Regions from separate parts of the Luteococcus sp. genome, predicted to be linked through region 2. Evidence: riboswitches for the same ligand, from Rfam matches in the RefSeq annotation. Region 2 holds a riboswitch; each other region holds the start of a gene.
What was found. Region 2 has a riboswitch for cobalamin ahead of ACHFFZ_RS03745 (CbiQ family ECF transporter T component). Riboswitches for the same ligand answer to the same signal wherever they lie in the genome.

Region 1: linked by a shared signal. The riboswitch ahead of cobN (cobaltochelatase subunit CobN) and the one ahead of ACHFFZ_RS03745 (CbiQ family ECF transporter T component) in region 2 are both predicted to bind cobalamin.
Region 3: linked by a shared signal. The riboswitch ahead of mutA (methylmalonyl-CoA mutase small subunit) and the one ahead of ACHFFZ_RS03745 (CbiQ family ECF transporter T component) in region 2 are both predicted to bind cobalamin.

What each region holds. Positions count from the first base shown of each region.
Region 1 is NZ_JBHWOO010000102.1:14,446-16,636, reverse strand. Features, by position in the region: gene cobO (cob(I)yrinic acid a,c-diamide adenosyltransferase) at 1-180, shown strand, start outside; gene ACHFFZ_RS06320 (hypothetical protein) at 360-650, opposite strand; gene ACHFFZ_RS06315 (hypothetical protein) at 660-911, opposite strand; cobalamin riboswitch at 1,023-1,146, shown strand; gene cobN (cobaltochelatase subunit CobN) at 1,142-2,191, shown strand, end outside.
Region 2 is NZ_JBHWOO010000065.1:8,794-10,984, forward strand. Features, by position in the region: gene ACHFFZ_RS03745 (CbiQ family ECF transporter T component) at 1-957, opposite strand, end outside; cobalamin riboswitch at 986-1,137, opposite strand; gene ACHFFZ_RS03750 (glycosyltransferase family 2 protein) at 1,133-2,167, shown strand; gene ACHFFZ_RS03755 (polysaccharide deacetylase family protein) at 2,164-2,191, shown strand, end outside.
Region 3 is NZ_JBHWOO010000290.1:3,190-5,380, reverse strand. Features, by position in the region: gene ACHFFZ_RS16310 (DUF6918 family protein) at 1-385, shown strand, start outside; cobalamin riboswitch at 552-793, shown strand; gene mutA (methylmalonyl-CoA mutase small subunit) at 877-2,191, shown strand, end outside.

The DNA.
Region 1 (2,191 bases), on a different contig from region 2:
CTGGACGTCGACGAGGTGCTCGAGACCCTCGCCAACCGCCCCGGCACCCAGCACGTCGTGATGACCGGACGACGGATGCCACAGCAGGTGCTTGACGCCGCCGACCTGGTGACCGAGATGACCAAGGTGAAGCACCCCTTCGACACCGGGGCGAAGGGCCAGGCGGGCATCGAGTGGTGAGACCGCCGTCGTAGCCCGCCAAAACAGACGCAATGGGCCCTCTGGAAGGTTCAAAACCAGTTGGCCCTCCACATTTCGTCTGTTTCCGCGCGGCAATGCCCGGGCAGGCTTTCCCCCGCACCGGCCACCGACCCTCGGACTGTCTCCGGATGGTGCCGACAAGCCGCTCGGATGCGCCGTCAGCTGCTGGCTGTCGGCGAAGTCCCGGGCGCGCGGCGCACCCACACGAGCATCGCGATTGCCCCTGCCACCCCTGGAACCGCCTCCCCGGTGAAGATGACCGAGCCCGGATCAAAGCCCAAGTGCCACTGCCATGCCCACCTCTCTCCGAAAGCGAGCACAGCGACGAGAAGGGGGACCAACGCATTGGGGTGCTGCCGCCACCATCCTCCCAGCGCGCCCATGACCGGACCGCTGATGAGTCCGAGCACGAAGTACTTGAAGCCGTAGCGGCCCACGTACTCGAGCATGATGCCTGGCTACCATGAAGACACACCCGCCGAAGCTGGGATGTAGTAGGCCACGAGAGCGGCCTGGGTGATCATGAGCCCCCATGCCGCGCCCTTGCCCAGGCGTCCCGTTCGCCAGCCGAACCACAGCGGAATCAGCAACCAGGTCGACGACACATTCGAAACCCACAAGGCATCCCAGGTGTCGAGCGACAGGATAGCGCCCAGGCCGAAGACCAACAGCAGTGTGATGACCACGTCCGGGATCAGGTGTCGCCTCATGACAGGAGTAGGGCGCCGGACAGTACCCACCCCGCCGCGAAAACAGACGCAATAGGCCCTTTGGAAGGTTCAAAAGCACATGATGCGCCACAATTCGTCTGTTTCCGCGCGGCAATGGCCAGGGAGCCCGTTCCCGCTAGGCTTGCCGCAGCCCACGGCCCAGGAACCCGGTGCAAGCCCGGGGCGGTTCCGCCACTGTGACAGCCAGACACTGGACGTCGGGTGAGTCCATGCCCACGTTCCGGAGCGAGAACTCCGGGGGAGGAGACGCGCCGATGCGCATCGCCCTGCTGTCCACGTCCGACACCGACCTGCTCTCGGCCCGCGCCAGCGGCGCCGACTACTTCCTGGCCAATCCCGCCCGCCCCGCCCACCAGCAGATGGCCGAGCAGATCGAGGCCTGCGACCTGGTGGTGGCCCGCATCCTCGGCGGCCCGCAGGACCTGTGCGACGGATTCCGCCGCATCGCCGGCACCCGGCCGATGGTGGTGCTCGGCGGCGAACAGGAGCCCAGCGCCCAGCTGATGGAGCTCTCCAGCGTCCCGATCGGCGTCGCCGCCGAGGCCCACCGCTACCTGGCCGAGGGCGGCCCGGAGAACCTGGCCCAGCTGCACGCCTTCCTGTCCGACACGGTGCTGCTCACCGGCGAGGGATTCGAGCCCCCGCAGCCGATCCCGAGCTGGGGCGAGCCGTCCTGGTGGGAGTCGCCCACCGAGCAGCCCGGGCAGCCCGCCCTCCCCCGCGTCGGCGTCCTCTACTACCGCGCCCACGAGACCAGCGGCAACACCGACTTTGCCCGCGAGCTGTGCTCCGCCATCGACGCCACCGGGCATGCCACCGCGGTCCCGGTCTTCGCCGGCTCGCTGCGCCAGGCCCCCGACGAGCTCTACGGCTTCCTCGGCACCCTGGATGCGCTCATCGTGACGGTGCTGGCCGCCGGAGGCTCCACCCCGGCCACTGCCCAGGCCGGCGGGGACGACGAGGCCTGGGACGTCGCCCGGATGGCGGCCCTCGACATCCCCGTCTTCCAGGGGCTGTGCCTGACCAGCAGCCGCGCTGACTGGGAGGCCAGCGACGACGGCGTCACCCCGATGGACTCGGCCACCCAGATCGCCATCCCCGAGTTCGACGGCCGCATCATCGCCGGTCCCTTCAGCTTCAAGGAGTTCGACGACGACGGCCTGCCCCGCTACGTCGCCGACGCCGAACGCTGCACCCGGCTGGCACGCCTGGCCGCCAACCACGCCCGGCTGCGCCACACCCCCAATGCCGACAAGAAA
Region 2 (2,191 bases):
CTCGGGTCGCTGCCACGGGTCGGGGCGGTAGCGGGTGACGGCCAGCCGACGACCCGAGACACGGATCCCCAGCCAGGCCAGCACTCCCCCGCAGCCCAGCGCCAGCCATGACCACGGCGAGGAGTTGGGCACGCCGAGCAGCAGGAAGGTGCCGAGGGTGACCAGCACCAGCGAGCCGAGCAGGGCGACGGTGGTGCCGCGGCCCACGGGCTGGCCGCTGTGGGTGCGTCCGTAGCCGCGCGACTCCATGCCCGCGGCCAGCTGCAGGGAACGGTCGATGGCGTCCTCCAGCACTGGCGCGACCACCTCGCGCACCGCCCGCCAGCCAGTGGACCGACCCCCGCGCAGGCGACGGGCCCGTCGCACCCGCTGGATGCTCTCCACCAGCTGGGGTGCGACGCTGAGGGCCACCACCAGCGCGACGCTGAGCTGGTACAAGGCGGGTGGCACGGCGCGCAGGGCACGCCGCGGATTGGCCAGCGAGTTGGCGGCGCCGACGCACAGCAGGATGCCGGCCAGCCGCAGCGAGTCGTAGAGGGTGAACAGCAGGGCGTCGAGGGTGACCTCACCGCCCAGGCGGATCCCGGCGGCCCAGCCGGGCAGCTGCAGGTTGGGCAGGGTGAACAGCACCTGGCCGCTGCGGTTGACGCCCATCACCACTTGGAAGAACATCCGCAGGCCGATCACCACCAGCGCCAGCCACAGGTAGACGCCGGCCGAGCGGGCCCAGGGGGCGGCGGTGCGGCGCTCCAGCACCACGATCCACACCGTCGTGACCACCAGCAGCACCAGCAGCGGATTGGTCACCAGGCTCACCGCCACGGCCGCGCCGATCGCCCAGGCCCACCAGGCCATCGGGTGCACGAGCCGGCCGAGCTTCCGCACCGGGGGTGCGTCGAGCACGGCACCCTGCCCCCGTGACAGGACATCGTGCGGGGTGACGGCGCGCGCCGGCATCGGGTCTCCTTCCGCAGCCTCGACGGTTCTGGTGAGTCCGGTCGAGGGCAGGCATTCCGGCTCGGGAGCGCAGCTCCGTGACGGTTGCGGGTCAGCTCCGGACTTGCACCGGATTCCCCTGTCGACGACCCGGCCACGCTACTGGACGGGTGGGACGAAGCCATATTCTTGGACGATGCACGAGACCCAGCAGAGCCTGCACGCCACCATCGGCGTGCTCACCTTCCACCGGCCCGAACAGATCGTCCAGACCGTCGAAATGCTGCACCAGCAGCTTTCCGCGCTACAGGCACCGTGGAGCGGCGAGGTGCTGGTGGTGGACAACGACCCGGCCGGCAGTGGACGTGATGCCGTGGAGGCGATGGGACTGGACCGGGTGCGGTTCGTGGTGGAGCCGACCCCCGGGATCGCGGCGGCGCGCAATCGTGCGCTCGACGAGGCCCAGTCCTCGGCCGGCCGCCAGGACGGGGTCGAGGGGGGCAGCGACGTGCTGCTCTTCCTCGACGACGACGGCCGTCCCGGGCCGGGATGGCTGCAGCTGATGCTTGACTGCTGGCTGGCCAGCCGGCCGGCCGCCGTCGCCGGTTTCGTCGACACCCGCTACCCCGGTGAGGTGGACCCGTGGATCCACGCCGGGGGTTTCTTCACCCGCCGCCGCTGGGAGTCGGGGCGGGAGCTGCCGGCCGCGGCCTGCGGCAACCTGCTGCTCGACCTGCACCAGCTGGGCGCGCGGCGCTTCTCCACCGGCCTGGGGATGGGTGGTGGCGAGGACACGCTGCTCACCCGCCAGATCGTCGCCGCCGGTGGGCGCATCGTCGCCTGCCCCGAGGCGGTCGTGGTGGACCTGGTGACCACCGACCGGATGACCCGCCAGTGGGTGCTGCTGCGCTCGCTGAGCCACGGCAACACCCACGGCGTACTGACGCTGATGCTGGCCGGGGACCGGTTGGCCCGTCCGAAGCTGCTGGCCGGTGGCCTGGGCCGAATGGTCGCCGGGGGCGGACGGTCGCTGCTGGGACGCGCCCGCCACGACCTCACCCACCAGGCCCGCGGCAGCCGCGCCGCGGCCCGTGGCGCCGGCATGGTGCTGGCCGCTGCCGGCCTGCGCTACCAGGAATACGTGCGTGACGGTGGCTGGCGCGAGCGCCTGGCGCCGATCCCCGACGACCTTCGCCCACAGTCCGCCCACCGCAAGGAGAGCTCCCGATGACCACCTCGTCCCGCGTCAAGCAGC
Region 3 (2,191 bases), on a different contig from region 2:
GGTGCAGTCGCTGTCCACCGTGATCGACCAGGAGGTCGAGTCGAAGAGCGGTCTGGGCGGGATGGCCCTCAAGACCGCCTTCGCCAGCGCGAAGAAGATGAAGGAGGGCATCGTCCCCAAGGCCACCGACGCGATGCTGCCCGAGATCGCCGCCGCCCTGGCCCCCTACTGGGATGCCAAGGGCGGGCAGGACTTCGGCAGCTACCTGTCGAGCCGCTCCTCCGAGGTGGCCGACGCGCTGCTGGCCCTCGCCGACGCCAAGGCGGCCTCGCCCGACAATGCCGCGCTGGCCAAGGTCTACAAGCCGATCCGCGGCAAGGCCAAGGGCTGTGTCGAGGAGGCCCTGCCCCGGCTGGCGGCCGCCCTGACGCCCTACGTCGCCTGAGCCACTGCCCTGGCGCGAGGATCGGCCCCGGTTCCCCACGCGGGATCCGGGGCCGATCGACATCTGGGCTGGTCACCGACTTGTGATCTATTTCACAAGCAATTCACCTGTGGTTTGGCCACATTGGGAAATCATGGCCCCTCCTGCCCACGCGGACCTTGCCCCGGGTAGTCTTGGCATTGCTGGTTCGGCCTGCTCCGGCAGGTCGTCGCAAGAGGGAATCCGGTGCAAGACCGGAACTGTCCCGCAGCGGTGAATGGGAACGACGCCACCCGTCGGGCCCGCGAGTGATCGTGGACCGGACGTCAAGCACTGGGCCTGGCCTGGGAAGCGGTGGCCGAGGAAGGCACTCCCCCGGGAGTGAGGCGCCCATGAGTCCGAAGACCTGCCAGCAGGCACCGCGCCAGCCAGGTGCGGGGCGTCACAGGCCGAGGAGCACAACGTCAGGTCGTCCACACGGGCGACGACACCCTCATCGGAGCAGGAGTCCCATGACAACGATCGAGCCGGACGCCCGCGTCGGCGCAGGCGAGCTGAAGCTCGCCGGCGACTTCGCGAAGCCGGACATGGACCAGTGGCAGGCAGCTGTCGCCAAGGTCCTCAACCGCGGGCGACCCGAAGACAAGCAACTCAGTGGCGAGCAGTCGATCTCGCGCCTGCGCACCAGCCTGGTGGACGGCATCGAGATCGAGCCGATCTACACCCTGGCCGACGCACCCGAGAAACTCGGCGCCCCCGGTGTCGCCCCCTTCACGCGCGGCACGACGGTCCGCAATGGCGAGATGGATGCCTGGGACGTGCGCGCCCTCCACGAGGACGGCAATGCGGAATACACCCGCAAGGCCGTGCTGGCCGACCTGGAGCGCGGTGTCACCAGCCTGTGGCTGCGCCTGGACCCCGACGCCATCGCCGCCAAGGACCTCACCGACGACCTGGCCGACGTGATGCTCGAGCTGGTCAAGGTCGAGGTCTCCAGCCGCACCGACCAAGAGGCCGCCGCCGAGGCCCTGCTGGGCGTCTACGAGGGCAGCGACAAGCCCAAGAACCACCTCAGCCTGAACCTGGGCCTCGACCCGATCGGCCTGGCCGCCCTCAACGGTGGCACCCCGGACCTGTCGAAGCTCGCCGACTGGGTCAAGCGCCTTGAGGGCATGCCCAAGAGCCGCGCGATCGTGGTCGACGCCACCATCTGGCACAACGCCGGCGCCGGTGACGTCCACGAGCTGGCCTACGCACTGGCCACCGGCGTCGAGTACGTCCGGGCCCTGGCCAGCCAGGGTGTGGGCGTCGACGAGGCCTTCGAGACGATCAACTTCCGCGTCTCGGCCACGACCGACCAGTTCGCCACCATCGCCCGCCTGCGTGCGCTGCGCACCTGCTGGTCGCGCATCGGCGAGGCCTTCGGCGTGACGGAGTCCAAGCGCGGCGCCCGCCAGCACGCGGTCACCTCGTGGCGCGAGATCACCCGCGACGACCCCTATGTCAACATGCTGCGCGGCACGATCAGCACCTTCGGTGCCGCCATCGGTGGCGCCGAGGCGATCACGGTGCTGCCCTTCGACACCGCCTGGGGCCTTCCCGGTGACTTCAGCCGCCGCATCGCCCGCAACACGCAGATCGTGCTGGCGGAGGAGTCCAACATCGGCCGCGTCAACGACCCGGCCGGCGGCTCCTGGTACGTCGAGACGCTGACCACCAAGCTGGCCGAGGCCGCCTGGAAGGTGCTGGGCACCATCGAGGCAGCCGGTGGCATGGCGAAGGCCGTCGTCGACGGTCTCGCGATGAAGGAGCTAGAGCCGGTGATCG